One region of the Kitasatospora sp. NPDC057692 genome, then DNA from elsewhere that is predicted to be linked to it. Evidence: riboswitches for the same ligand, from Rfam matches in the RefSeq annotation. Region 1 holds a riboswitch; each other region holds the start of a gene.
The links. A riboswitch is a leader RNA that binds a small molecule or an ion and turns the genes downstream of it on or off. The one in region 1 is predicted to bind cobalamin.

Region 2: another riboswitch for cobalamin. It lies ahead of ACFVFS_RS18905 (ABC transporter substrate-binding protein); the one in region 1 lies ahead of ACFVFS_RS31925 (HoxN/HupN/NixA family nickel/cobalt transporter).
Region 3: another riboswitch for cobalamin. It lies ahead of ACFVFS_RS09225 (cobalamin biosynthesis protein); the one in region 1 lies ahead of ACFVFS_RS31925 (HoxN/HupN/NixA family nickel/cobalt transporter).
Region 4: another riboswitch for cobalamin. It lies ahead of ACFVFS_RS23625 (hypothetical protein); the one in region 1 lies ahead of ACFVFS_RS31925 (HoxN/HupN/NixA family nickel/cobalt transporter).

What each region holds. Positions count from the first base shown of each region.
Region 1 covers NZ_JBHVIV010000077.1:7,271-14,375, reverse strand. Annotated here, with positions in the region: gene ACFVFS_RS31935 (hypothetical protein) at 1-1,891, shown strand, start outside; gene ACFVFS_RS31930 (ArsR/SmtB family transcription factor) at 1,931-2,305, opposite strand; cobalamin riboswitch at 2,389-2,582, shown strand; gene ACFVFS_RS31925 (HoxN/HupN/NixA family nickel/cobalt transporter) at 2,614-3,744, shown strand; gene ACFVFS_RS31920 (M24 family metallopeptidase) at 3,814-4,920, shown strand; gene efp (elongation factor P) at 4,987-5,550, shown strand; gene nusB (transcription antitermination factor NusB) at 5,555-5,992, shown strand; gene ACFVFS_RS31905 (thioesterase family protein) at 6,155-6,994, shown strand.
Region 2 covers NZ_JBHVIV010000030.1:38,927-46,031, reverse strand. Annotated here, with positions in the region: gene ACFVFS_RS18920 (hypothetical protein) at 1-54, opposite strand, end outside; gene ACFVFS_RS18915 (SDR family NAD(P)-dependent oxidoreductase) at 210-1,031, shown strand; gene ACFVFS_RS18910 (Rieske 2Fe-2S domain-containing protein) at 1,161-2,210, opposite strand; cobalamin riboswitch at 2,767-2,972, shown strand; gene ACFVFS_RS18905 (ABC transporter substrate-binding protein) at 3,169-4,038, shown strand; gene ACFVFS_RS18900 (FecCD family ABC transporter permease) at 4,035-5,114, shown strand; gene ACFVFS_RS18895 (ABC transporter ATP-binding protein) at 5,156-5,929, shown strand; gene ACFVFS_RS18890 (ferredoxin) at 5,926-6,666, shown strand.
Region 3 covers NZ_JBHVIV010000011.1:7,091-14,195, reverse strand. Annotated here, with positions in the region: gene ACFVFS_RS09235 (putative cobaltochelatase) at 1-1,207, opposite strand, end outside; gene ACFVFS_RS09230 (cobyric acid synthase) at 1,204-2,718, opposite strand; gene ACFVFS_RS09225 (cobalamin biosynthesis protein) at 2,715-3,701, opposite strand; cobalamin riboswitch at 3,754-3,914, opposite strand; gene ACFVFS_RS09220 (alpha/beta hydrolase family protein) at 4,134-5,249, shown strand; gene ACFVFS_RS09215 (hypothetical protein) at 5,618-6,943, shown strand; gene ACFVFS_RS09210 (CDP-alcohol phosphatidyltransferase family protein) at 7,020-7,105, opposite strand, start outside.
Region 4 covers NZ_JBHVIV010000044.1:23,725-30,829, reverse strand. Annotated here, with positions in the region: gene ACFVFS_RS23640 (MFS transporter) at 1-174, opposite strand, end outside; gene ACFVFS_RS23635 (ATP-grasp domain-containing protein) at 164-1,459, opposite strand; gene ACFVFS_RS23630 (cysteine synthase family protein) at 1,456-2,478, opposite strand; gene ACFVFS_RS23625 (hypothetical protein) at 2,475-3,374, opposite strand; cobalamin riboswitch at 3,599-3,756, opposite strand; gene ACFVFS_RS23620 (ferric reductase-like transmembrane domain-containing protein) at 4,038-5,024, shown strand; gene ACFVFS_RS23615 (alpha/beta fold hydrolase) at 5,261-5,965, shown strand; gene ACFVFS_RS23610 (tyrosinase family protein) at 6,148-7,105, shown strand, end outside.

The sequences.
Region 1 (7,105 bases):
CCGCGGCCCGCGCCGGGCCTTCGTCAACCGGGAGAGCGAGTTCGCCCGTCTGGACGCGGCGCTGGACCGACTGGACGACGCCCGGCCGGTCGTCGTGGCGTTCACCGGGCTCGGCGGCGTCGGCAAGACCGAGCTCGTCGCCCAGTTCGCGGCCCGGTCGGCGGCGCAGTTCCCGGGCGGCCAGCTCTACGCGGACCTCGCCGCCCACCGGCACCTCGGAGGGGTGGACCTCGGCGAGGTGCTCGGCGGCTTCCTGCGCGGATTCGGGCTCCCGTACGTACCGGACGGCCCGGCCGAGCGGGCGGCGGCGTTCCGGAGCGCGACGGCCGCCGGGCACCGGGTCCTGGTCTTCCTGGACAACGTCGAGCACGCCGCCGAGGTCCGGGCGCTGCTGCCCGCGACCGGGCTGCTGGTGGCCGCCGGCCGGCGCCGACTGCCGGGGCTGGCCCTGGACGGCGCCGAGGTGGCGCGCCTCGACCCACTCTCGGCCGACGCCGGGAGCGAGCTGGTCCGGGGCTGGCTGGGCCCGGACCGGGGGACGGACGCGGAGCTGGCACGACTGGTCGAGTTCTGCGGCGGCCTGCCGCTGGCCCTGAACGCCGCGGGGTTCCGGCTGCTCGACCGCGAGGACCTGCGGGTGGAGCAGGTGCTGACCGAACTGACAGACAAGGAGCGCAGGTTGTCGTCCCTGAGTAACGAGGAGGGTGCGGTCGGGGACGTCCTGGACAGCGTCCACCGGCAGCTGCCCGAGCACACCCGTGCGTTCTACCGGCTGTTGGGGGTCGGTCCCGGGCCGCTGGTCTCGGTCGAGCTGGCCGAGGCGGTGGGGGTGCCGCGGGCTGCGGACGGTCTGGCGGACCTGCGCTCGGCGCACCTGGTGGACGACGTGGCGGAGGACGGGCCGGAGCGGCGGTACCGCGCCCACGACCTGGTCCGGCTGCATGCCGCCGGGGCGGTCCGCGAGCAGCCCGACCGGCTGGAGCTGCTGGCCCGGATCGTCGGCTACTACCGCGGCCGCGCGGCGCTGGCCGACCGTGCGATCGGCGACCGCTTCCGGCTCCAGGAGGGCCCGGACGCGGCGGCGCTGCCGGGGTTCGGGTCGGGAACGGACGCGCTGGAGTGGCTGCAGAGCGAGCGGGCCAACCTGCTGGGCGCCGTCCGGACCGCGGCCGAGCAGCGATGGCACGGCGAGGTGTGGCGGCTGTGCGAGTCGCTCTGGCCGCTCTACCACGGGCGAAAGCACTACGGCGACTGGGTGGAGAGTCATCTGCTCGGCATCGAGGCGGCCCGGTGGGACAACCGGCCGGACGCCGTGATCCGGATGCGCAACCAGCTCGGGCGCGCCTACTACGAGCGTGCGGAGTACCCGCTCGCCGCCGAGCAGTTGGCGGCCGCGACCGCCGTACTGGCGGAGGTGGACGAGCCCCGGCTGGCCGGTGTGCTGTGGGAGACCGACGGCCTGCTCTGCCTGGCTGACGGACGGCCGGAGCGGGCCGTGGAGCTGTTCACCCTGGCCCGGCAGGCCAACGAGGGAGACCCGCACGGCGAGGTGGTGCAGAGCTACAACCTCGCCCAGGCCCTCCTGGCCGCCGGACGGGCGGAGGAGGGGCTGGCCGTGCTCGGGGAGGCGACCGCGGTGGCCGGGCGGGAGGGCGACGCCCCGATGCTGATGCGGCTGCCACTGGTCGAGGCCCGGGCGGAACGGGCGCTGCAGCGGCCGGCGGCGGCGGTCGGCGCGGCGGAGCTGAGCGCCGCGCGGGCGCGGGAGCTGGGCCAGCCGAAGAAGGAGGAGGCGGCGCGGGTGCTGCTCGTCGAACTGGCGGAGGAGCTGGGCGACCCGGCCCTGGCCGACCGCAACCGCGCCCGGCTGCGGGAGCTGCGGGGGCGGTGAGCGGGGCCGGCTCGCCCGCAGGCGGGGTGTCGCTGGGGGTCAGCCGGCTGCGGCGGTGGGGGTGGGGGCGGCGCACTGGTCGAGGAGGGGGCGGAGGGTGGCGTCCACGAGTCGGTAGCGGACGATGCGGCCCTCCTTTTCGCCGGCCACCGCGCCGGCGGTGCGGAGCAGGCGCAGGGCCTGGGAGACGGCGGGGTCGCGCATGCCGGTGGCGACGGCGAGGTCGGTGACGGCGAGCGGGCCGGTGCGGTGCAGGGCGAGCAGGAGGGCGAGCCTGCCGGGGTCGGCGAGGAGGGCGAAGCGGTCGGCCCAGGAGCGAACGTGGGCGGTGTCGCCGATCGCGGCGATGGCCTCGCAGACCCGGTGGCCGTCGATGGTGCGGTGGCCCGCACGGTCGGCCGGTACGAGATGCATACGGCTCATTCTGGCAGGCGGAGGAGTGTGATCCCGAACACCTGCGTAGGTGCGCAGTCTTGCAAGTGTCCTCCCGGGCCCCCTACGGTGTTCCCCGCCGTGGTGCTCGGGAAGACCGGTGACGGACCCTCAGGGGTCCCAGTCCGGAGCGGCCCTCGCCACTGTGATCGGGGGGAAGTGTCCGTACCCACGACGCCACTGGGCGCCTCGCGCGCTTGGGAAGGCGGGTACGGGAGCCCCGTCAGCCAGGAGACCGGCCGCGGCATCTCACGACGTCATTCCACGAGGTGCTGGAGCGTGATCCGCAGATGACCCTGCCCGAAACCGCCACGACCGCCGCGGCCGCGGCGCCGCCCGCCGCCCTGCCGGCCTTCCGCTGGCGCCGCGAGGACACCCTGCGCACCGCCGGCCTGATGGGCGTGATCCTCGCCATGCACCTGGTGGCGTTCGGCACCCTGATCTTCCTGGTCGCACCGGAGGAGTACGAGGTCGGCACCCAGGTCTTCGGGGTGGGCCTGGGCATCACCGCGTACACCCTCGGCATGCGGCACGCCTTCGACGCCGACCACATCGCGGTGATCGACAACACCACCCGCAAGCTGATGGCGGACGGCAAGCGCCCGGTCTCGGTGGGCTTCTGGTTCGCGCTCGGGCACTCCTCGATGGTGGTGCTGATGGCCGCCCTGGTGGCGGGCGGCGCGCAGCTGGCCAACACGCTGATGGACGACGAGTCGACCACCCACCAGTGGCTGGGCCTGGTCGGCACCTCGGCCTCCGGCGCCTTCCTCTACCTGATCGGCGCGCTCAACCTGGCGGCGCTGTTCGGCATCCTCAGGGTGTTCCGCTCGATGCGGGCCGGGAAGTTCGACGAGTCCGAGCTGGAGGCGCACCTGGACTCCCGCGGCCTGATGGCCCGGGTGCTGAACCGGGCGACCCGCTCGATCACCCGGCCCGGGCAGATGTTCCCGGTCGGGATGGTGCTGGGCCTGGGCTTCGACACCGCCACCGAGGTCACGCTGATGGTGATGGCCGGCTCGGGCGCCGCCTCCGGTCTGCCGTGGTACGCGATCGTCTGCCTGCCGCTGCTGTTCGCGGCCGGGATGAGCCTGTTCGACACGCTGGACGGCACCTTCATGAACTTCGCCTACCAGTGGGCGTTCTCCAACCCGGTCCGCAAGGTGTACTACAACCTGACCATCACCGGCCTGTCCATCGCGGTGGCCTTCCTGATCGGCACCATCGAGCTGGTCGGCGTGCTGCACGAGAAGCTGGACCTCACCGACCCGGTGACCGGCTGGATCGCGGACATCTCGCTGGACAACGTCGGCTATGCGATCGTCGGCCTCTTCGTGGTGGTCTGGGCCGCGGCCATCGCGTACTGGCGGCTGGCCGGGGTGGAGCGGAAGTGGAGCCCGAAGGCCGCGGACGGCGAACGGTAGCCGCCGCGGGGCGGCCCGGGTGGGGGCGTTCGGCGGGCGGATCGGGGGAGGGGTTCGTAGGCTCGACGCATGGCTGATGCGTACGCGGGCCGCCGGGAGCGGTTGCGGGAGCACTGCGGTGCGTCCGGGGCCGACGCGGCGCTGGTCACCCGCGCGGCGAACGTGCGGTACCTGACCGGGTGCCCGCCGTGCGGGGCGACCCTGCTGCTGACCCGGGACCGGGTGCTGCTGGCGCTGCCGGACGACCTGCCGCCGGACGACACCGGCGAGCACCTGATCGCGCCCGACGTCACCCGGCTGCCGGTGGCGGCCGGGTCGGACACCGCGCTGGCGGCGGCCGCGGCGGCGGCGCGGCTGGGGGTGGCCGGGCTGGCGGTGGAGGAGCACGACCTGACGGTCACCCGGCACCGGGCGGTGGCCGGGCTGGCCGAGGGGGTGCGGCTGGCGGACGTCGGCCAGGCGGTGGAGCGGCTGCGGGTGGTCAAGGACGAGCACGAGATCGCCGACCTGCGGATCGCCGCGGAGATCGCCGACCAGGCGCTCGGCGAGCTGCTGGAGTCGATCCTGGTGGGCCGCACCGAGCGGCACCTGGCGATGGAGCTGGAGCGCCGGATGATCGACCACGGCGCGGACCGGGCGGCCTTCCCGGTCTCGGTCGGCACCGGCTCGCACTCCGGCCAGCCGGCCCACCAGCCCACCGACCGGCGGGTGGAGGAGGGCGACTTCCTGACCGTGGTGCTCGGCGCGCAGTACCGCGGCTACGGGGTGTCCACCGCCCGGACCTTCGTGATCGGCGCGGCCCCGGCGCCCTGGCAGGTCGAACTGCACCGGCTGGTGTTCCGTGCCCAGCGGGCCGGGCGGGAGGCGCTCGGGCCGGGGGTGGAGCAGTGCGTGCCCGACCGGGCCGCGCGGGAGATCCTCGGGGCGGCCGGTCACACCGAGGCCTCGCCGCACCCGGTCGGCCACGGCATCGGCCTGGAGATCCGGGAGGCCCCGCGCCTCGGCCCCACGGACATGGGTAAACTGGACAGCCGCGTACCGGTCACCGTCGGCCCGGGGGTCCACCTCCCGGGGCGGGGCGGGGTCCGGATCGAGGACACGCTCGTCGTGCGCCCCTTGGATGAGGGCGGGCCCGAGCTGCTCACCATCACCACCAAGGAGCTCCTCGCCCTGTGACACGGCTGTGCCGCAGGACGCGACCCCTTGGTTCCTTGACAGCTATATCCAGGAGTAAGTGCGCCCGTGGCTTCCACGAACGATCTCAAGAACGGCATGGTCCTCAAGCTGGAGGGCGGCAAGCTCTGGTCCGTCGTCGAGTTCCAGCACGTCAAGCCCGGCAAGGGCCCGGCCTTCGTGCGTACCAAGCTCAAGGAGGTCCTGACGGGCAAGGTCGTCGACAAGACCTTCAACGCGGGCACCAAGGTCGAGACCGCCAACGTCGACAAGCGCACCATGCAGTTCTCGTACAAGGACGGCGAGAACTTCGTGTTCATGGACATGGACACCTACGACCAGCTGGCCATCGAGCCGGCCGTCGTGGGCGACGCCGCCAAGTACCTGCTGGAGGGCTTCGACGCGCTCGTCGCCGTGAACGAGGGCTCGGTGCTCTACATCGAGCTCCCGGCCGCGGTCGAGCTCGTCATCGCCGAGACCGAGCCGGGCGTCCAGGGCGACCGCTCCACCGGTGGCACCAAGCCGGCGAAGCTGGAGACCGGCGCCGAGATCCAGGTGCCGCTCTTCATCACCACCGGCGAGAAGGTCAAGGTCGACACCCGCGACGGCAGCTACCTCGGCCGGGTGAAGTAAGTCCGTGTCGTCCGCACGCACCAAGGCCCGCACGCGAGCCTTCCAGATCCTGTTCGAGGCCGACCACCGCGGGGTCGACCCGCTCACGGTCCTCGCCGACTGGGTGGCCCGGGCCCGGGAGCCCAAGCCGGACGAGGGCACCCCGCAGGTCGGCGAGTACACCATGGAGCTGGTCGAGGGCTACGTCCAGCACGCCCGCCGGATCGACGAGCTGATCTCGGAGTACGCGGTCGGCTGGACGCTCGACCGGATGCCGATCGCGGACCGCAACGTCCTGCGGCTCGGCGCGTACGAGCTGATCTGGGAGGACCGCGTCCCGGACGCGGTCGTCCTGGACGAGGCCGTGGAGATCGCCAAGGAGTACTCCACCGACGACTCCCCGGCCTTCGTCAACGGTCTGCTGGCCCGCTTCCTGGAGCTGAAGCCCAGCATCCGCCGCTGACTCCGCGCACGCCGCGCCGACGGCCGCCGGACCGGAAACGGTCCGGCGGCCGTCGTGCGTGGTCACCCCGGCGGCGTATGGTGGTGCCTACTCGTCAGTAACCCGGCGTTCCGGCGGCCCGCACCCGTCGGCGACCCCGCAGCGAAGGGCAGGCCACCTCCCATGACCACGGCGATCCGCAGCGAGTTCGACCAGGGCATCGCCCTCACCCCGCACCCGGACGAGCCCGGCCGCTACGACGGCGAACTCGGCTCCGGCTGGCAGATCGGCGGCGGCGTCAACGGCGGACTGCTGCTGGCCGTGGCCGGCCACGCGCTCACGCTCGCGCACACCGCCCGCCCGGAGAGCGCCGGGCACGCCGACCCGGTCTCGATCAGCGGCTACTACCTCTCCGCCGCCACCCCCGGCCCGGCCACCGTGCGCACCGAGGTGATCCGCACCGGCCGCTCGCTGTCCACCGGCACCGCCTCGCTCAGCCAGGACGGCGTGGAGCGGCTGCGGGTGGTGGCCAGCCACGGCGACCTCGCCGTCCAGGACGGCGAGGTGCGCACCACCGCCGTCGCGCCGCAGCTGCCGCCGCCGGACCAGTGCATCGGGGTCGAGCACGCGCCCAAGGAGCTGCTCACCCAGGCCGCCCTGCTGGAGCGGTTCGACATGCGGCTCGACCCGGCCACCGTCGGCTGGGCGCTCGGGCAGCCCTCCGGCGCCGGCCGGATCCAGGGCTGGTTCCGGCTCGCCGACGGCCGCGGCCCCGACCCGCTGCTGCTCCTGCTCGCCGCCGACGCCCTGCCGCCGGTCACCTTCGACCTCGGGATGCCCGGCTGGGCGCCGACCGTCGAGCTGACCGTGCACCTGCGCGCCAAGCCCGCGCCGGGCTGGCTGCGGCTGGTCCACGCCACCCGGAACCTGGCCGGCGGGTACTTCGAGGAGGACGCCGAGGTCTGGGACGAGACCGGCCGCCTGGTCGCCCAGTCCCGCCAGCTGGCGCGGGTGCCGCGGTGACCCGCCCGCCCGCTCCGGGATGCTCGTGAGCGGGCGTGCACGGCGAGTGACGGGTGCGCCGCGCGTGAGCCGGACGCGCGGGGCGTGAGCGGCGAACCGCACAACCGTGCG
Region 2 (7,105 bases), on a different contig from region 1:
AAAACCAATCACAGCAGGAACGGAACCGATCAGAACCTGCAGAAGAATCTCCATGCCACCCCCGGGAAAGACTCAAACACGCACTGCGCGCCGCAGGATAACTCCCCCACCGCAGGGATGGCGATACCCTCGGTGCCGTATCCCGGACAACTTCACCGAAGTGAATCCCGACAGGAAGATCGCAGCAGATCTCGGCAGAAGGAGGAGATGTGACCATTCCACGACAAGGCCGGAAGGTCGCTCTGGTCACCGGGGCGAACACGGGAATCGGCCGCACGGTCGCCCTCGGCGTCGCAGCCGCCGGGTGGCAGGTCGTCGGCCACTGGTTCGAAGCACCCGCGGAGGCCACGAGCCTCCAGCAGAAGATCGGCGACGACTGCCGGCTCGTCCACGCGGACCTGCGCGAGGAATCCGGCCTGCAGGCCGTCTACGCCGCCGTCGACGAACTCGACGGGCCGCTCGACCTGGTCGTCAACAACGCCGGCTTCACCGGCTGGACCCCCGACGTGCTCGCCGTCGGAACCGCCGAGTGGGACTCCGTCTTCGCCGTCAACGTCCGTGCCACCTTCTTCAGTTGCATCGAGGCCTACCGGCGGATGAAGGACCACCGGCGCGGCAGCATCGTCAACGTCTCCAGCAACACCGCCGCCCTCGCCATCCCCCAACTCGCCGCCTACGGCACCAGCAAGGCCGCCGTCAACGCGCTCACCCGCCAGCTCGCCGTGGAATTCGCCCCGCACGGCGTCCGGGTCAACGCCGTCGCCCCCGGTCCCACCGTCGTCGAACGCACCCTGCGGGACGACCCGGACTACGCGACGACCTGGGGCCGCATGGTCCCGCTCGGCCGCGCCGCCGACCCCGACGACGTCCTCGGCCCCCTGCTCTTCCTCGCCTCCGACGCCGCCCGCTACGTCACCGGCCACGTCCTCTACGCCGACGGCGGCTGGAGCCAGGCCGGCACCACCCCGCCTCCCGAACACCTCCGCCCCGGCACCGCCCCCGACCGGTCCGCCCACCCGGCCGAGCCCTGACCACCCGGCCGGGGGCGATCGGTCCCACCCCTGGCCCGCCCCAGAGGCGCCGCCGCGGACCGGGATGCCTGCGAACGCGCTGGTCCTGCGGCACCGCACGGCTGCAGGCCAATGTGCCTGCTGGGCCGGTCAGTTCGCGCCGGGCGGGTAGAACTGGCGGGCCCAGTGCCGGTAGATGCCGACGGACTGGTCGCCGGCGGCGAGCCGGGGCCGGGGCTCGTAGCGCTTGTGGTTCCAGATCGGGACGTCCTGGAGGATGACCCTGGCCGTCATCCGCAGCGTGGAGCGGGCGACGGCCCTGGTCAGTGCCGCGCGGGCGGCCGGGAGATCCAGACCCGGTACCCGGCCCGGGTCGGTGACCTCGCAGGCCGCCGCGACCCGCAGCACCGTGCGCCAGGGGCCGGTCGGGGTGGGCAGGCCCCAGAGGTGGACGGCCAGGCCGAAGCGCGGCAGTTCGAGCTGGGTGAGCGTCCACCCGAGCCCCGCCATCAGCGTCGACTTCTCCCAGGAGAGCCCGCCGAAGACCGGGATCCGGCCCGCGGTGGAGCGCAGGTTCGTCCGCAGGTACGGCCCTTCCGGGGCCGGCGGTGTCACCTGGCGCACCATCAGCCGGTGGAGCGTGCCGAGGTGCCGGTAGTCGGCGACGTTCTCCATCACCTCCTGCGGGTGGGTGTCCACCTCGACCGCCCAGTGCGCCGTGGGCCGCACCTCCGGGCCGGGCAGGGCGGGCAGCTCCCAGCTCGGCGGGGCGTCGTCGTGGCCGTGCCAGACGTGGAGGAAGCCGTTGCGTTCGAGGACCGGGAGGTGTTCCAGCCGGGTGCGCAGCGGCACGCCGTCAGGGTCGCTGACGCAGGCGCCGTCGGCCCCGAACGCGAAGCGGTGGAACGGGCAGACCAGCGTGTCGCCCTCGACCGTGCCGCCGAAGCCGAGGTGAGCACCCATGTGAGGGCAGTAGGGGCGGGTGGCGCGGACCTCGCCGCGGCGGGTGCGGTAGAGGACGACGTCCTCGGTCGCGAATCGCCGGGTCAGCACGGCGCCCGGGCGCAGTTCGCGGGAAAGGGCGAGGCAGAACCAGCCGCTGGGCGTCGGAAGCGCGGGCCCGTCACCGACGGGCGCTGCGCGCGGTGGGCGGGCGGGCCGTGGGGCGATGGCCTGGGGAACGTCGTCCGAGGTTGTCATAGGGCACACGGTAGGTAGACAAACGTTCACCGCCGAGCCATGTCGAACGCGACACCTGCCACGATCACCCGCGCCGCCGACGGTCCGGCCTCGACGGAACCTCGGCTCCAGCGCCCCTTCACGCGGGCACCGGGCCGGGAGGACCGGGCTGATCGCCACGGTGATCAGGCCCGGTTCGCAGGTGACGCGGCGGCGCCGCACCTTCTCCGGGTGGTGTCAGCCCGGTAGCCGGCCTCCATCGGGTTCCGGACCGGCTTCAGACCCCTGGCCTCGCCGGTTCCGATCTGGGCGACGGACTGGAAGGACGCCCAGGTCCTCTGTCCGCAGTCGGCCGGACTGCCGCCCCAGCGCACGGTCCGACCGGACCTGCCGGGCGGTGTGGGCACGCCGCGGCGGCCGGTGGCGGCCGGTCGTCTGCACCGGATGGCGCCTGCTCGGCCCGGGCCGGTGGGCCGCCCGCTTGCAGGGGCCGGACGGTGCGAAGAGGTGGGCCCTGTACTCGCCCGGTACCAACGATCCGCCCAGGTGCCGACCAACACCGACCTGAACACGCCTGATACCTTGCAATCGCCATGGTGTTCGGGAAACCGGTCTGAGTCCGGTGCGGCCCTCGCCACTGTTGCCGCGGAGTGCCGCGGCCCTCGCTGACCGGCTTCCCCAGCGGTCAGGGCCACTGGGCCGGCTCGAAGAGCCGCCCGGGAAGGTCGGCTGCGGTGCGTCGATGCGGAAGCCAGGAGACCGGCCACGGCGCGACATGTTCCACGAGGGTTTTGGAGAACACGTGCCCAGCGCTTTGCCGTACCCGTTTCGATCCACACGTTCCGCGCGTCCCGCAGGTCCGGTACGTGCCGGGCGGGCGTTCGCGGCCGTCCTGTTCACCGGCGCGCTCGGCGCTTGCACGGGCGCCCCCGCGCCCGTCGCGCCCACCGCGAAGGCCGGAAGTGCCGAGCCGCTCGGTGTGGCCAACTGCGGGACCACCGTGACGGTCGGCGCGCCGCCCGAGCGGATGGTGACGCTCAACCAGGGTGCCACCGAGGTGGCCCTGGCCCTCGGCCTGGAGTCCCGGATGGCCGGCACGGCCTATCTCGACAACGCCGTCCCGGAGAAGTGGAAGGCGGCCTACGACTCCGTCCCGGTGCTCTCCAAGGAGTACCCGACGAAGGAGAAGCTCCTCACGGCCCGTCCCGACTTCCTCTACGCCTCCTACTCCAGCGCGTACTCCGAGAAGGTCGCGGGCACCCGGGAGGAACTGCGTGGCCAGGGCATCGCGTCCTACCTGTCCCCATTCGGCTGCTCGGACAAGAGTCAGGTACCGCCGACCACGTGGCAGGCGATGTGGGGCGAACTGAACGACGTCGCCAAGGTGTTCGGCGTACCGGAACGGGCCGCCGCGATTCAGCGGCAGCAGGAGGACCAACTGGCGGGGTTCACGGCGACGGCAACGGGCAAGGACCTGAAGGTCCTGTGGTTCGACTCGGACACCAAGGCGCCGTACGTCGGCGCCGGCCACGGCGGGCCTCAGCTCGTGCTCGACGCCGTGGGTGCCCGCAACGTCTTCGCGGACCTCCCCGGCGCCTGGCAGAACGTGAGCTGGGAGAAGGTCGTCGCCGCGGACCCGGACGCCATCGTGCTGGCCGACGCCGACTGGGACACCGCCCAGTCCAAGATCGACTACCTGCAGGGCGACCCGGTGCTGAGCAGGCTCACCGCCGTGCAGCGCAAGGCCTTCGTGGTGGTGCCGTTCTCGGAGTCGACCCCCGGTGTGCTGCTCGCCGACGGCGCCGCCCGGGTGTCGGCGGAACTGGGCCGACTGCGCCAGGGTTCATGACCGCCGCACCGCGCCCCGCCGTGCGGCCCGCTGGTCCGGGCCGCACGGCGGGGGCTCTGGCCGTCGCCGGGGCCCTGCTCCTGACCACCGTGCTCCTCGGTCTGGCCGTGGGCTCGCAGCACGAGCCGGTCCGGACGGTGGTCGAGGTCGTGGTGCGCCGTCTCGGGCTGGGCGACCCGCAGGTGACGCTGCTGGACGACCAGATCGTCTGGCAGTTGCGGCTGCCCCGGGTGCTGGGAGCGGCTGCCACCGGCGCCGGCCTCGCGGTCTGCGGCGCCGTGCTGCAGACCCTGACCGGCAACGACCTGGCCGACCCCTTCCTGCTCGGGATCTCGGACGGGGCCGCCGCCGGCGCCGTCACCGTGATCGTCCTCGGCGTCGGCGTGTCCGGCGCCGTGGGCACCGCCGCGGTGGCGACGGCGGCCTTCGCCGGCGCCCTGCTCGCCGCCGTCGTCGTGCTGGCCCTGGCCGCCGCCCGCACCCGGACGCTGCCGACCACCCGGACCGTGCTGGCGGGCATCGCCGTGGGCCAGATGTGCGGGGCCTACACCTCCTTCGCCGTACTGGTCCTCGGGGACCGCAACGCGGCGCGCGGTGTCATGGAGTGGACGCTCGGCTCGGTCGCCGGCGTGCGGTGGCCCACCGCCGTCCTCCTGACCGCAGTCGCACTGATCGGGGTCACGGTCCTGGCCTCCTCGGCCCGCGACCTGGACGCCTTCGCCTTCGGCGAGACCGCAGCCCGCTCCCTCGGTGTCCACGTCGAGCGCACCCGCTGGGTCCTCGTCGCCACCGCCGCACTGGTGACCGCCTGCCTGGTCGCCCACACCGGCGTCATCGGGTTCCTCGGCCTGGTCGTACCGCATCTGGTCCGCCTCGCCTGCGGCCCGCGCCACGCCGTCCTGCTGCCCGTGTCGGCGCTGATGGGCGCGACCCTCCTGGTGGGCAGCGACATCGCGGCCCGCTCGGTCCTCCCCGACCGGGAGATCCCGGTCGGCGTCGTCACGGCCGGGCTCGGAGCACCGTTCTTCGCCTGGCTGCTGTGGCGCCAGGGGCGGGCCGACGGGAGCGGACAGTGACGGCGACGCGCCCCGTCGAGCTCCGTGCCGAGGGACTTCGGGTGCGCATCGGCGGAGCCACCCTGCTGGACGCGGTCTCGCTCGCGTTCGCCCCGGGCCGGGTCACGGGCCTGCTCGGGCCCAACGGCGCCGGGAAGACCACCCTGCTGCGCACGGTCGCCGGACTGACCCGGCCCAGCGCCGGGCGGGTCCTCCTGGACGGAGAGGATCTCCACACGCTCACGGCCCGCCGACGAGCACGCCAGGTGGCCTTCATGGAGCAACAGGCGGACACCCGGCTTTCGCTGTCGGTCCGTCAGGTCATCGACCTCGGCCGCACCCCGCACCGCGGCCGCTGGCCCGTTCCGGCGAGCACCGCCGCCGACGCCCACGAGCGGTCCGTGTTCGCCGAAGCCGTCGCGGCGGCCGACGTCGGACACCTGCTCGGCCGGTCCTGGCCGACGCTGTCGGGCGGCGAGCGCCAACGCGTCCAGCTCGCACGGGCGCTGGTGCAGGAGCCCGGCGTGCTGCTGCTCGACGAGCCCACCAACCACCTCGACCTGCGCCACCAGCTCGGCTTCCTCGACACCGTACGCCGACCGGGCATCACCACGGTGGCCGCACTGCACGACCTCGAACTCGCCGCCGCCTACTGCGACGACATCGCCGTCCTGCTCCACGGCCGACTGGTCGCCCACGGGCCCGCCTCCCAGGTGCTCACCTCGCCCATGATCGCTCAGGTCTACGGCGTCGACGCCACCGTGGAACGCCACCCCCGGCACGACCGACCGCACATCCGGTGGAACGGACTGCTCCACGAAAGGACGACGCCATGACCTTTCCCACCCCGGAAGCCCCCGCCCGCCGCAGCGCCGTGCTCCTGGTCGGCATGTCGGTCGCGGAGGCCGTCCGCCGTGACGAACTCCTCCGGACAACGGCCTCGCACCGGGCCTCGATCGCGTTCCTTCAGCAGGCGGACCCCTCCCTGTCGGCCGAGCTGACCAGGCTGGCCGACGCGGGCACCGGGACCGTGGTCGTGATCGGCGTCCGCCTCACGGCCTCCGGCCCCGCCCACTCCTGGCTGCGGCGGATCGCCGCGCACTGGTGGCGCGAGCGCGCCGGCCACCGGCCCGAACTCCTCGTCGCGACCCGCCTCGCCGACTCGCCCGACGCGGTCGCCACGGTGGCCGGGGTGACGAAGGCCATCACCGGCGCGGAGCCCGGTCTCACGTCGGCGGCCTGGGAGGACGTCCCCGGCCACCGGCACCAGGTGCTGGTGTGCCGCGGCCCGCGCTGCGCGGCCAAGGGCGCGGAGGAGGGACTGCGCGCCCTGGTACACATGCTGGCCGAGCAGGGCCTCAGCGACGACGACGTGCTCGTGACCCAGACGGGGTGCCAGTTCCCCTGCAACCAGGCCCCCGTCGTCAGCGTGCAGCCCGACGACGTCTGGTACGGCGGGATCGATCCGGCTGCCGCAGGCCGCATCGTCACCGAGCACGTCATCGGCGGACGGCCGGTGGAGTCCCACCGGCTTCCCCGCCACCGGAGGGAGAAGACGGACCACCACGGCTGATCACGGTCACCGGCACGGGAACGGGGGGGGGCGGGAGCGGGAGCGGGGTGAACCCCGTTCCAGGCCCGCGGCGACCCACCTACGGCTCGGTGAAGCACGCACAGAGACCGCCGTCCGGTCCTGTACCACGTGCGACAGCTCTCACGGCGGTCAACGCAGTCCCAGCCGCTCCGGCTCGGCCGGCGAGGCCACGCGGCGTCACTCCCCGGGCGCGTCGGAGCCTCCGGATGACGCGGCGCCGGCCTGCAGTGCCGCGCCGGGTGCCGCCGAGCAGACCGGAGGGCCCGCGACCCGGATCCATCCGATCCTCCAAGTCCGCGAGCAGGTCGGCGGGAAGCTCCACCGGCAGCTGGTCCACCTCGCTCAGCAGCCTGTGCCCTCGGCGCAGCTCCGGCTTCATCCGGGCGACCGGGGTCTGCAGGCCTCCGAGCCGGCGCCG
Region 3 (7,105 bases), on a different contig from region 1:
CGGGGGCCGGGTCCGCCGCCTCCACGGGCGGGCCGTCCGGACCGGAGGGCTCCGGCGCGCCGCCGCCCCCGCCGCCGTCGGGGCCGCCGTCCTGCGGACCGCCGCCGTCCGGCCCGTCCGGGTCGTCGTCCGGGTCCGGGCCGTCCTGCGACTCCCCGGCCGCCGAAGGCTCGGGCTCCGGCTCGGGCTCCTGCCGGGCCTGCTCCTCCAGCACCCGGTCCAACTGCTCCTCGTCCAGCCCGGGCGCGTCGAACGGGTTGCGCCGGCGGCGGTGCGGCAGCGCCAGCTGGGCGGCCTTGCGGACGTCCTCCGCCAGCACCTCGGTGCGCCCGGCCCAGGCGGCCAGCGCGACGGCGGTGCGCGCCATCACGATGTCCGCACGCAGCCCGTCCACCTCGAACGCCGCGCAGACGGCGGTGATCTGGCGCAGCGCCGTGTCGGTCAGCTCCACCTGCGGCAGCAGCTCGCGCGCGGCGGTGATCCGGGCCGCCAGCGCCCGCTCGTCCGCGGCGAAGCGGGCGGCGAACGCGGCCGGGTCGGCGTCGTAGCCGAGCCGGCGGCGCACCACCTCGGCGCGCTCCGCGGGCTCCCGGGTCGCGGCGATCTCCACCGTCAGGCCGAACCGGTCGAGCAGCTGCGGCCGCAGCTCGCCCTCCTCCGGGTTCATCGTGCCGACCAGCAGGAAGCGCGCCGCGTGCCGCACCGACACGCCCTCGCGCTCGACGTAGGAGCGGCCCATCGCGGCGGCGTCCAGCAGCAGGTCCACCACGTGGTCCTGGAGCAGGTTGACCTCGTCGATGTAGAGCACGCCGCGGTGCGCCCGGGCGAGCAGGCCCGGCTCGTACGCCTTGACGCCCTCGGCGAGCGCCCGCTCCAGGTCCAGCGAGCCGACGATCCGGTCCTCGGACACGCCGACCGGCAGCTCGACCAGCTCGGCCGGGCGCCGCGAGGCCGTCCCGCCGTCGTGCGCGCCGTCCGGGCACTGCGGGTCCGGCGCCGCCGGGTCGCAGGCGAAGCGGCAGCCGTCGACGGTCGCGATGGACGGCAGCAGCCCGGCCAGCGCGCGCACCATGGTCGACTTGGCGGTGCCCTTCTCGCCGCGCACCAGCACCCCGCCGACCGCGGGCGAGACGGCGTTCAGCAGCAGGCCGAGCCGCAGGTCGGCCATGCCCACGATGGCCGTGAACGGGTATCGGACGTCACTCATGCATGCTCCCCAGGGGCTCCGGGCGCCAGGAACGGCAGCGATCCGGCCGCCGGCACCCCGCCCTCGATCAGCTTCCACAACGCGTCGGTGTCCGCGTGCTCCTCGATCAGCGCGCCCAGCCGGTCCAGCCGGGCCTCCCGCGCGGCGGCGAACGAGGTGTCCGGCGCGGGCACGAACGCCCGCCCGGCGGCCTGCGCGACCTCGCGCAGCAGCGCGCGCCGGAAGCCGTCGTTCTCCAGCGCGCCGTGCCAGGTGGTCCCCCACACCTGGCCCACCCGGCAGCCGTCCAGGAACGGTTCCCCGCCCTCGACGGCCACCACGCCGTGGTGGATCTCGTACCCCTCGACCCGCTCGCCGTAGGCCTCGCCGACCGGCCGGCCGAGCACCTTCGCGGCGCCGAACCGCACCCGGGTCGGCAACAGCCCGAGCCCGTCCACCGCGCCCGCCTTCGACTCGACCTCGTCCACGATCGAGCGGGCCAGCATCTGGTAGCCGCCGCAGACGCCGAGCAGCGGCCGCCCGGCCGCCGCCCGCGCCTTCAGCACCGGTTCCAGGCCGCGCTCGCGCAGCCAGGCGAGGTCCGCGACGGTGGCCCGGGTGCCGGGCAGCACGACGAGGTCGGCGTCGGCCAGCTCCTCCGGCCGGGTGGCCCAGCGGACCAGCACGCCGGGCTCCTGGGCGAGCGCGTCCAGGTCGGTGAAGTTGGACAGCCGGGGGAAGCGCAGCACGGCCACCCGCAGCACGTCCGCGCCGAACGGGCCGCGCGCCGCGGTCCGGTCGACGACGGTGGACAGGTCGAGCGAGTCCTCGGCGTCCAGCCAGAGGTCCGGCAGCATCGGCAGGGTGCCGAGCACCGGGCGGCCGGTCAGCTCGCGCAGCATCTCCAGGCCCGGCGCGAGCAGCCGCGCGTCGCCGCGGAACTTGTTGACGAACCAGCCCGCCACGTGCCGCTGGTCCTCCGCCGACAGCAGCGCCAGCGTCCCGTACATCGCCGCGAACACGCCGCCGCGGTCGATGTCCCCGACCACCACGACCGGCAGTCCGGCGGCGGTGGCCAGGCCCATGTTGGCGATGTCGCGGTCGCGCAGGTTGATCTCGGCGGGCGATCCCGCGCCCTCGCAGACCACCACGTCGAAGCGGCCGCGCAGGTCCGCCAGGCACTCCAGGGCGCGTTCCAGCAGCACCGGCTTGCGCTCGCGGTAGTCCAGCGCGCCGACCTCGGCGACCGGGCGGCCCAGCAGCACCACCTGGCTGCGGCCGTCCGCGCCGGGCTTGAGCAGCACCGGGTTCATCGCCGCCTCCGGCTCCACCCGGGCGGCCTGCGCCTGCATCGCCTGCGCGCGGCCGATCTCGGCGCCGTCGGCGGTGACGAAGGAGTTCAGCGACATGTTCTGCGCCTTGAACGGCGCGACCGCGACACCCTGCCGGGCCAGCCAGCGGCAGATGCCCGCGGTGACCACGCTCTTGCCGGCGTCCGAGGTCGTCCCGGCGACCAGCAGCGCCTTGCTCATGACCCACTCCTCCGCTTCCTCACCAGGGCCGCCCGGAGCAGCAGGTGCCCGGCGACCGTCGTACCCAGGGCCAGCGCGCTCACCCGCCGGGAGAGCACACAGGCCCGCTCGATGTCGTCCACGCGCACCGGTCGCAGCTCCCCGCCCAGCTCGGGCCGGTGCTCCACCCGCTCGCCGTACCGCAGCGTCCCGCCGAGCCGCACGCCCACCGCGCCCGCGAAGGCCGACTCGGCCTGGCCGGCGTTCGGGCTGGGGTGGGCGGAGCCGTCGCGGCGCCAGATCCGCCAGGCGGTGCGCGGCTCGGCGGCGGCGGCCACCGTCAGCAGCGCGGTCAGCCGCGCGCCCGGCCAGCCCGCGACGTCGTCCAGCCGCGCCGAGGCCCAGCCGAACCGGGCGTAGCGGGGCGAGCGGTGACCGACCATCGCGTCCAGGGTGTTCACCGCGCGGAACGCCAGCAGGCCGGGCGTGCCCGCCAGGCCGCCCCAGACCAGGGCGTTGACCACGGCGTCGGCGGTGTTCTCGGCCACCGACTCGACGACGGCGCGGGCCAGCTGCCGCTCGTCCAGCGCGCTCGGGTCGCGTCCGCACAGGTGCGGCAGCCGTTCCCGGGCCGCCGTCAGATCGCCCGCCGCGAGCGAACCGCCGATGGTGCGGGCCTCCCGGGTCAGCGAGGTGCCGCCGAGCACCGTCCAGGTCGCGGCGGCGGCGAGGGCGGCCCGGCCGAGCGGACGGCGGGCCAGCAGCCGGTCGGCGGCCAGCGCGCCGGCCGCGACGGTGCCCACGGCGAGGGCGGTGAAGGCGGCGCCGGCGGCGCGGTGGTCGCGCCACAGCAGGCGCTCCAGCCGGGCGGCGGCGGAGCCGAAGCCGGCCACCGGGTGGCCGCGGCGCGGGTCGCCGAAGCGGGCGTCGGCCAGGTAGCCGGCGACGGCGCCCGCGCCGAAGGCGACGGCCCGGCTCGGCGGGCGCACGGCAGGGCGCAGCATCGCGTGCGTGTCCTCACTCAGGGTCCGCGCCCTGGATCGACGAACGGGGGGCGAGAGTCTCCTGGCTTCCGGGTCGGACGCGCGATCCGGGCCTTCCAGCGGCTTCTGACGGCCCGCCGTGGCGTGTTCCGGTCGTGCTCCCCGGTGACAGTGGCGGGACCGCGCCGGACTCGCACCGGCTTCCTCTGCATGCCTCCGTATGGCTGAAGGATCCCATCACGGGCCCGAACCGGGAGTCAACCGACGCCGTCCGGGGCGTTGGTCACATGCCGCGCCGTCCCGTCCCGCCGGTGTGACCTTCCTCCCGGAACAACCCGTACGGCCGTGTCCTACTGGCTTCCCCCCGTCCGCGCGAGTGGACTGAGGGGTGGGTCCGGAACACCGAGCGGCCAGACCCCGAAGCAGCCAGAGACCGAGCACCGGGGAGCGAGTATGCGTTGGGGAATCGCGGCCACCGTGGCGGCCGCCGCCGTCGGCACCGGGGCCGCCGTCCTGCTGATCGGCCGCAAGGCGTCCGAGCGGATGGTCCGTCCGACCGGGGACGCCCGCGACTGGACCGGCCCGGTCGTCGTCCGCGGCCTCGGCGCGGGGCAGGTCGCCTTCACCCGCACCGCGGTGAGCGAGCGCCCGGGCCGCTGGGCCGTCGAGTGGGGCGAGGACGGCCACGCGGTGGTCGAGGAGGTCCTGCGCCGCGACGACCAGGGCGTCACCCGCCGCCTGGTGCGCGCCGACCGCGGCACCCTCACCCCCGGGACCGAGGTCCGCTTCACCCCCCGGGTGCACCTCGGCGACCCGGCCTCGGCGCTCGGCCTGCCGTTCGCCGAGACGGCCGTCGAGGGCGAGCTGGGCGCGATGCCCGCCTGGCGGCTGGACGGCAAGCGCGGCACCTGGGTGGTCCTGGTGCACGGGCCCGACGCCGACCGCGGGCAGGTCCTGCCGGTCCTTCCCGAGCTGCGGCGCCTCGGCCTGCCCGCGCTCGCCGTCACCTACCGCGGGGACGCCGGCGCGCCCCCGTCCCCGGACGGCCTCGGCCACTTCGGCGAGACGGAGTGGCGGGACGTCGAGGCCGCGGTGCGCACCGCCCTGGAGGGCGGCGCGGGCCGGGTCGTCCTCTACGGGTGGTCGCTCGGCGCCACGATGGCCCTGCACACCGCCGCCCGCTCGGACCTCGCCTCCTCGATCAGCAGTCTGGTCCTGGACTCCCCGGTGCTGGACTGGCCGGCCACCGCCCGCCGGGGCGCCGCCCGGTCCGGCTTCCGGGGCGCGAGCGCCGAACTCGGCGCGCTCGCCGCCCAGGGCCGCACCGGCGTGGATCTGGCCGACTTCGCCCGCCTCGCCGAGGGCACCGACCTGCGGGTGCCCACCCTGGTGCTGCACGGGCCCGACGACCCGGTGGCCCCGTTCGCCGCCGCCCGGCGCCTCGCCGACCGCCGCCCGGACGTCGTCAACCTCCAGGCCTTCCCCGGCGGTGACCACGCGGCCCTGTGGAACACCGCCCCGGACCGCTACGCCGAGACCCTCCGCCGCTGGCTCACTCCGTTCTGCTGATCGCCTTCCAGCCCCCCCTCGCGCGGAATTCCGCGGCACACCGGTTCCGTCTGGCATGGACTCGCCATAGAGATCAAGCCAGTCGGTTTGGCCTCTGTTGCCCGATCTTGTCGAGCCCCCACGCCCCCCTCCCGCCCCGCGCGGACAACCGGATGTGACAGATGGCCGGTACAAGGGGAAGACTGCTCGACGTGACGTCTCGGAATCCGCGCGACCGTGATGCCCCGCTCCCGCCGACGATCGGTACCGGTGCGACGGTGACCCGTCTCCCCGGAACGGCCCACCGCCCCGCCGGCGCGAGGCCGGGGGCCCCGGGCGTACCCCGCCGACGAGGCCCCGCCCCCGCACCCGGACGTGGCCGGGTCCCCGTGCCGGAGGGCTTCCCCGCTCCTGCCGAGCTCGCCCCGCTGGCCCGCCGCATGCTGGTCGACGCCGTCCGGATCGCCCGTTGGGCCGGCGAGCTCGACGAGGTCGACAAGCGCGGCGAGCTGCTCCCCGACGACGCCCGCGCCGCCGGCCTCGCGCTCGCCATGACGGTGGGCGCCGCCGCCAAGGCGTGGGGCCAGGCCCTGCTGGTCGGCCTGGTCGAGGCCAGGGACGGCGGCGCCGGCCCCGGCTGGCGCCTGCACGCCTGGGAGCACGACGACGAGGCGGTGGTCCGCGGCTGGTCGGCGCTGTTCGACGCCTGGACGCTGCTCGCCCCGGTCCCGCCCGCCGCTCTGCGGGGCGTCTTCGCGGTGCTCGCCGGGCAGGCCGTCGACCAGGCGCCGCAGCTGCTCTCCTTCCTCCACCTGGTGGACGGCCCGGTGGCCGACGTCGAGCTGCTGGAGCTGCTCCGGCGCGGCCTGGACGAGCGCCGGGTCGGCGGCGGCGAGGGCGCCTTCGGCCTCTCGCCCGTCCCGCACGCGGCCTCCGCGGTCTCCGCGGTCCGCGGCACCTGCCGCGAGCCGCAGATCGACACCCCGGCCTCGCCGGCCGACGTCGCCGCCGTCCTGGACTGGATGCTGGACGGCCTGGCCGCCGTCGGCGCGCTGGCGCGCCGGGACAACGCGGCCGAGCTCTCCCCGCTCGGGAACTGGGCGGTGCGGGCCAAGCTGGAGGAGATCTGCACCGTCGCGCAGACCGCCGCCGGCCACATCGAGCAGAGCGCGCTGGAGCTGCTGAGCGCCTGCGCCGACTACTCGCCCGGCCCGGCCCGCGCCGAGTACCGGGCCTGGCTGGCCGCCCGCCCGGCCGACCGGGCGGTGGCCGAGCTGCTGGAGGCCGCGCAGGGCGAGGACGCCCTGGTGCGCGGCCTGGCCTTCGAGGCGCTGCGGGTGGCCGGCGTGACCGCCGAGCAGGCCGTCCGGGCCGCCGTCGACGAGCCGGTGCTGCGCCCCTACGCGCTGCTCTGGCTGGCCGAGCGCTCGGACGAGGGGGTCTCCCCGGCCGATGTGCTGGGCGCGGAGGACGCCGCCTGGCTCTGGGTGGACACCGCCGCGGCCGTGCTCGACCACGGGGAAACGGAACTGCTGGTCGGCCACGTCGAGGGCGCCTCGGCCGGCGACCCGGTGCGGCTGTTCGCCCGGGCCCGGCAGTCCGGGCACCCGCGTGCGGCCTCGGTGCTGACCGCCGTCTCCGGCGTGCACCCGGACCCGGGCGTGGCCCGGGCGGCCCGCCGCTCGGCCTTCAGCGTCCACCGCGGCGGCGCGTAGCCGGGCCGGAGCGCACATGCGGAAGGGCCCGGCCCCCCGAGGGGAGCCGGGCCCTTCCGCATGCCCGGGAGGGGCGTCAGCCGATCCGCGACTCCGCGCGGCGGGCCCGGACGTCGCCGACCTTCTGGCCCACCTTGCGGCGGATGACCAGCAGCGGCGCCA
Region 4 (7,105 bases), on a different contig from region 1:
CGTGCCGAGGCCCATGCCGAGCCGCTCGTGCAGGAAGACCGACATGAACGGCAGCACCATGAAGCTGCCGAACGGGATCAGGAACGAGCTGAGCAGCAGGAACCGCAGCGGCCCGTCGAGCGTGCCGAGCGCGGCCCGCAGCCCCGTCGGGCCGGCGGTCCGGTCAGCGACCATCGGCCCCGCCGTCCCCGGCCTCTCCCTCGCCCACTCCCCCGTCCTCTCCCCCGGCCGCGGGCGGTGCGACCGGCTCGGTGAGCACCCGCAGGGCGTTGGCGGCGGCGACCGCGTGGTGGGTGGCCAGCTCGGCGGTCTCGCCCTCCGCGTAGACGATGCCCGCGTAGCCGCGGCTGTCGGCCAGGTGCTCGACCACATCGCCCGTCGACCTGACCGGGTACCAGGCGGGCGATCCCGGCAGGTCGGCCAGCCGTTCCAGGCCGGCGACGCCGGTGAACACCCCGGGCGCGGCCGGGTAGCCGAGGACGAAGGCGACGGCGGGGCCGCCGGGTGGTTCGGCGTCCATCAGGGCGGGGCGGCGGCCGAGCGCGGCCTCGACCAGCGCCTCGTACACGTTGACGCCGAGCGCCCGGCACAGGCCCTCGCCGACCAGCGCGCCGCCGATCCGCGGGTTGATCTCGACGAGCTCCGGGCCGTCGGCGGTCAGCACGAACTCCACGTGCGCGAAGCGGTCGGTGTAGCCGACGGCGGCGAGGACGTCGCCCAGCCACCGCTCCAGCGCGGCCCGGCGCGGCTCCGGGAACGCCACCGGGAACGCCGTGATCTCCTCCCGGAAGTACGGCTCGGGGGACATCAGCCGGCTGGAGACGCCCAGCAGCCTGGTCCGGCCGTCCCAGCCGAGCGTCTCGGCGCTGTACACCGGACCGGCGAAGTACGGTTCGGCGAACAGCCGGCCGCGGAACTCCCGCCCGGCGGCCTCGGCGAGGACGGCGTCCAGCTCCGCCGGGTCGCGCACCAGCCAGACGTTCTGGCTGCCGGTGCCCGCGGTGTCCTTGAGGACGGCGGGCAGGCCGGGCTCCTTGAGGAGGGCCTCCGCCGCCTCCGCGCCGGACCCGGTGACCGGTACCGCCCGGCCGCGGGTCAGCCCGGCCTCGTACAGCCGGCGGCGCACCGCCGACTTGTCGCGGGTCAGCCGCAGCACGGCCGGGTCGAGACCGGGCAGGCCGAGCCGTTCGGCGAGTTCGGCGGCGACCAGCGTCCAGGTGTCGGTGGAGCTGATCAGGCCGCGCGGCCGGGGGGAGCGCTCCAGCAGCGCGGTGAGCCCGTCCACGTCGAAGGTGTCGGTCTGCACGACGTCCAGCGCGCCGGCCGGCAGCCGCTCCAACTCGTAGGTGTAGTAGGAGGGGTCGCGGGTGAGCAGGGTCAGCCGCTCGCCGAGCGCGTCGGCGGCCCGCACCAGGTGGCCGAGGCCGAAGGTGAGCGATTCCAGGCAGACGATGCTCATGCCGCCCGCTCCTCGCGCTGCGGCGGGCACGCGGTGCGCCGCCAGGCCATCGTGGACCAGGGCATGGACATCTCCTCGGGGGCGGAGACCTCGACCGGCTTCAGCCCGGCCGGGTCGGGGGCCTCGGTGTGCCGGGCGAAGACGCGCTCGACGTAGCGGTGACCGGTGTCGGCGCCGATCACCAGGTGCAGCCGGTCGGGGTGGCGGCGCGCCTCGTAGGCCGCGGCCAGGTAGCCGGCGCCGGTGGACAGCCCGGCGAAGACGGCGTGGTCGCGCAGCAGGGCGACGGTGCCCGCCATGGCGTGGGTGAAGTCCAGCCAGTGGATGCCGTCGTAGAGGTGGTGGCGGACGTTGTCGAAGACGATGGAGGAGCCGATCCCGGCGATGATCGCCTCCGGGTCGTGGTGCCCCTGGCTGCCGAAGGTGACGCTGCCGAAGGGCTGCACTCCGACCAGCCGCACCGAGGGGTCGGAGGCGCGCAGCCGGGTCGCCACCCCTCCGGTCGAGGCGCCGGAGCCGACGCCGCCGACCACGGTCAGCGCGGCGCCGGGGAAGGCGGCGGTGATCCGGTCGGCGACCTCGTGGTAGCCGAGGTAGTGGACGTCGTCGTGGTACTGCCGCATCCAGTGCCAGTCCGGGTGTTCGGCGAGCAGCTCGCGCACCCGCCGCACCCGCAGCTCCTGGTCCAGCTTGAGGTCGCGGGACGGCACGACCTGCTCCACGGTGGCGCCGAGGATCTCCAGCTGGGCGCGGGTGGTGGCGTCGACGGTGGTGGACGCGACGATGTGGCAGCGCATGCGGTGCCGGTGGCAGGCGAGCGCCAGCGCGTAGGCGTAGATGCCGCTGGAGCTGTCCACCAGGGTCTGCCCCGGGCGGACGGTGCCGCGCTCCAGCAGGTGGCGGACGGCGGCGAGCGCCGAGTAGATCTTCATCGACTCGAACCGGACCAGCACGAGGCCGTCGGTGAGCCGGACGAGATCGGGGACCTTCAGGGCGTCGGCGATGTGGGGGTGGATCACCTGTAGCCTCCTTGGGCGAAGGAACACTGGTGGCCGAGCGAGTGGAAGAACGCGGACAGGTCCGACTTGAGCGCGGCGTCGGGGCGTCCGGGAAGCAGGTAGCCGATCAGGCAGCCGGTGTGGGCGACGAAGATCCCGTCGGCGCCGAACTCCTCGCGGTGGGCGAGCAGCGCGTCGAACGTCGCTTTGGGGAGCACCTGTTGGGAGAGCGCGGCGCTGGCCGTGGCCGTCCGCGCGACGGCGGCCGGGTCGCCCGCGGCGAAGCCCTTCAACAGGTCGGCCAGGCAGCGCCGGTACTCCTCGCCGTGCCGCCGGTAGTGCCCGAGCAGCAGGTCGGTGACGGCGGCGGTGTCCACCGTCCCGGGCTCGGTGATGTACGCGGTGTGGAAGCCGATGCCGGTGCCCAGCCGCCGCACCACCCGGTGCCGGCCGCTCAGGTGCAGGGCGAACTCGTCGAGGAAGACGCTGTCGGCCCGTTCGATCTCGCGCAGCACGGCCAGCACCACCCCGGTGTCGTACGGCAGCGCGAAGATCCGGAACAGGCAGCGCAGCGTCGCCACGATGTCGGCGGTCGAACTCGCCATGCCCACACCGACGGTGAGCTCGGAGTGCACACACCAGCGGCCCGGCGGCAGGGTCAGCCCGAAGCGCTCCAGGAACAGCCGGGCCGCCGTCGCGGCCTTCGCCCCGAGCGGCAGCGGGTCCGGCGGCTCCGTCCCCGGGGTGAAGTGCACCCAGGAGTGGCGGTCGACGGGGAACGACACCACCGCGATGTCGGGGCGGGAACCGGCGCGCAGCGGTCCCTGGTAGAGCTCGCCCAGGGTGCCGTGGCAGACACCGGAGAGCGTGCCGCCCGGCGGCGGGGCGGGCCGGGCCCCTCCGGTGGGGGTCACCATCGCGCCGCCCGGGCCCGCTGGGGGCGGGCCGGTGGGCGCCCGGTGCGGGCGGGCGGGAATCGCGCGGTCACGGACACGTCCTCCTCCTCGTTCCGAGCCCCGCGTCATGACCCGGAGGAGGAGGACACGGCGTGTCGTCGCACGCCGCGCAGCCGTCCGTACCGCCGACCCAGTCCACGAGGTCACCGTGTACAGCCCGCACGTGGGGGTGCGGGCGCAGCGGCAGGTCTTCGGACTCGCGGGCCGGTGCGCCGAGGGATCGGCGCACACCTACCGGCCGTCGCTTCCCGGGCCGGCGCGGAGCCGGGCCCAGTGCTGTTGACGGCTTTCGTTCCCACTCACCGCTGCGGGACAGTCCCGGTTTCCCACCGGGTTCCCTCTTGCGTCGCGCCGCCGAAGTCCGGTCGGTCGGGAGGCGCGAACCGGCTGCGGACATGAGCATACGGGGGCTCGCGCTCCGGTGGCAGGGCGCGTGCCGACGGTTGTCCGAATGCGATCGGTCCGCGGGCCGGGCCGTCGGGGCGCGGCACCGGAAGGGCCTCGGTCCACGAGCCACTCTGGCCGGATACGGGCTCGGCAAGGCTGCGCCCCTCGGCCACACTGGTGCGTCCCACCGCCCGCCGCGCACCGCCACCGGTGTGCCGCCGTTCCGGAAGGTCCACGATGCTGCCTGAGACGACGCCGGGGGACGACGGTCCGGACGCCCCGCCCGCCGCCGGGAGGCGGCCCGCCGAACGCGTCGCCCTCCGCGCCGACCTGCGGGCCGCGCTGCCCGACGCGAGCGCGGCGGTCGGCGTCACCGCGGCGGTGTTCGTGCTGCTGTACGTCCGGATGGACGCGGGCACCTCGGCGACGGTGGCGATCATGCCGTTCATGGACGACGCGCGCACGTACTGGATGTACCTGCTGAGCCAGGCGTTCGGCTGGTCGGGGCTGCTGTGGGCCTGGGGGACGGTGGTGCTCGGGCTGCTGCTGTCCGGTCCGCGGCCCGGCCGGCTGCCGGTCGCCCGGCAGACCCTGGAGCGCTGGCACCGCACGACGAGCCTGACCACGACGGCCCTGATGTTCGCGCACGCGCTGCTGTTCGCCGCCGAACTCGTGCGCTACGAGGCCGAGTCGGCGTGGGGCGACCGGCTCTGGTCGGGGTTCGCCGACAGCTTCGTGCCCGGCTGGTACGACTCCGGCACCGGCCGGACCGCCATCCCGCTCGGGCAGGGCGCGCTCTACCTGGCCGTGCCGCTCGGCCTGCTGTTCTACGTGCGGCACCGGATCGGGCCGAACACCTGGCGCCGGCTGCACCGCTTCGTGGTCGTGGTCTACGTGCTGAGCGTCTGGCACACCCTGCTCTACGGGACCAACGTGTGGTTCGGCGAGTGGCCGCGCACGGTCCTGTGGCTGCTGCAAGTCCCGCTCGCCGTCCTGCTGTTGGCCCGGCTGCTGCGACCGGCCCGGCGGGCCGAGCGGCTGGGTGCGCCGGGCCGGGACGGGGCCCGGTCGCTGCCGGGCTGGGCGGTGCGGGCGCTCGGACGGGTGGCGGTGGCGGCCGTGGTGGTCGGCCTGATCGCGGTGGCGGCGTCCGGTCACGACGGCGGGCGGGCGCGTCCGCCGGCACCGCCGGCCTCGAACGGGCAGACCGCCGGCACCGGGTGAGCCGCCGCCCGGGCGGGTGCCGCCGTCCGGACGGGAGGCCGGTCCGGGGCGGGGTCGGCGGGCCCCGCGCCGGTACCGGTGGCACGGCCCCCGGCGACGGCGCGGCAGACGGTGACGGCGGAGAGGGAGCGCCGGCCGCTGCCGGTCGGACCGCAACCGGCCGGGTCGCGGAGGAGCGCAGCTATCGTCAGAACCGCCGAACGGCCCCGCAGCCGAGACCACGGAGGCACCCGGACATGACCGACACCGAACGGCCGAGCTTCCTCCTGGTCCACGGGGCATGGCACGGCGCCTGGTGCTGGGACGCGGTGCGCACCGCACTGGACGCCGACGGATGGCGTTCCCACACCGTCGACCTGCCCAGCGCCGGCCCGCAGGCCGACCCGCACGGCGGCAGCGACCGGGCGGGCATGCGGGACGACGCGCGGACCATCCGGGACAGCCTGCGGCGCATCGACGGCCCGGTGGTCGTGGTCGCCCACTCCTACGGCGGCGTCCCCACCACCGAGGTGATCGCGGACGCCGCCAACGTCACCGGAGCCGTGTACCTCGCCGCCTTCCAACTCGACGTCGGCGAGAGCGTGTTCAGCTTCCTCGGCACACCGGTGCCGAACGACGGCACAGGACTGACCCCACCCGACCCGGACGCCCGGCAGGTACTCTTCGCCGACGTGCCCCGGGCCGACGCCGAGCACGCCGTGGCCCGGCTGCGCCCGCAGACCGTCCGCTCCTTCACGGAGCCGGTGACCACGGCCGGCTGGCGCACCGTGCCCTCCAGCTACATCGTCTGCGACCACGACCGCGCGCTCGCACCCTCCCGGCAGCACGAACTCGCCACCCGGGCGCACTCCGTGCACCGGCTGCCGAGCAGCCACTCGCCGTTCCTCTCGATGCCCCGGCGACTCGCCGCCCTCCTGGCCCGGACGGCCGCCGCCGGCTAGCCCGGCCGGCGCCGGTCGACGACGGGGCCGGTCGACGACGGGGTCGGTGCGGGGCCGGTCGACGACGCGGTGCGGGCGCGCGGGCCGCACCGGAGGCCCGCCACGGCCACCAGGAGCAACCGGGGTGACACCGGTGGTGATCAAGCGGTTCGCATGCGACTCTCCGAGGTGGAGGTGTCACCATGACCAAGAGCCGCCGGGACATCAACTCGCTCACCCCGGCCCAGCTGGACGACTACGTGCACGCGCTCGGAATCCTGCGGGCGCGCTCGGCCGCGAACCCGGACGACCCGACCGGATACGACTTCCAGGCCGCCCTGCACAACGACATGCTCGTCGGCCCCTGCGAGCACGGCAGCGACCTCTTCCTGCCGTGGCACCGCTCGCACCTGTACCACTTCGAGAAGCTGCTCCAGGAGTCCGACCCGCCCCGGACGGCCGACGTCACGCTGCCCTACTGGGACTGGCTGCACCCGCAGGCGGTCGGGAAGTTCCCGCCCGCCTTCGCCCAGCCCGGCCTCGCCGCCGGCCGCAACGAGCAGCCCGTGGACCTCCCGCCCGACACCCTGGAGATCGTGACGCAGGAGACCGACCAGGGCGCGTTCGGCGGCTTCCCGACGTCCCATCCGGACGCCGACGTCGGGCGCCTGGAGGTCGGCCCCCACAACCGCATGCACAGCAGATTCATCGGCGGTGCCATGGGAGACCCGACGAAGGCCGCCGAGGACCCGATCTACTACAGCTTCCACGCCTTCATCGACCTGCTGTGGTCCGAATGGCGGCGGCGCAACGGCTCACCCCCGCTCACCTCGCCCGGCGAGGACCTGCGGGGCTTCCTCTCCCAGGACAAGCACAAGGTCGCGGACTTCGCCGACACCGTGGCGCTGGGCTACGAGTACGAGTACACGGAGCAGCTGAAGAACGCCTTCGCCGTCCCGACGCCCGCACCGGTCGAGCGCCGCCTGCTCGCCACCGCACCGCTCGGCCTGGTCTCGGCCCCGGACTTCGCCACCCAGATGCGGGAGACCTCCCGGGCGCAGTTCGGCCTCGCGGCCCCGCCGCCGGAGGGCCGGAAGGTGGTCGTCCGGCTCGACGAGCTGAAGGTCCCGCTGACCGGCAGCTACATGCTGTACGCCTACC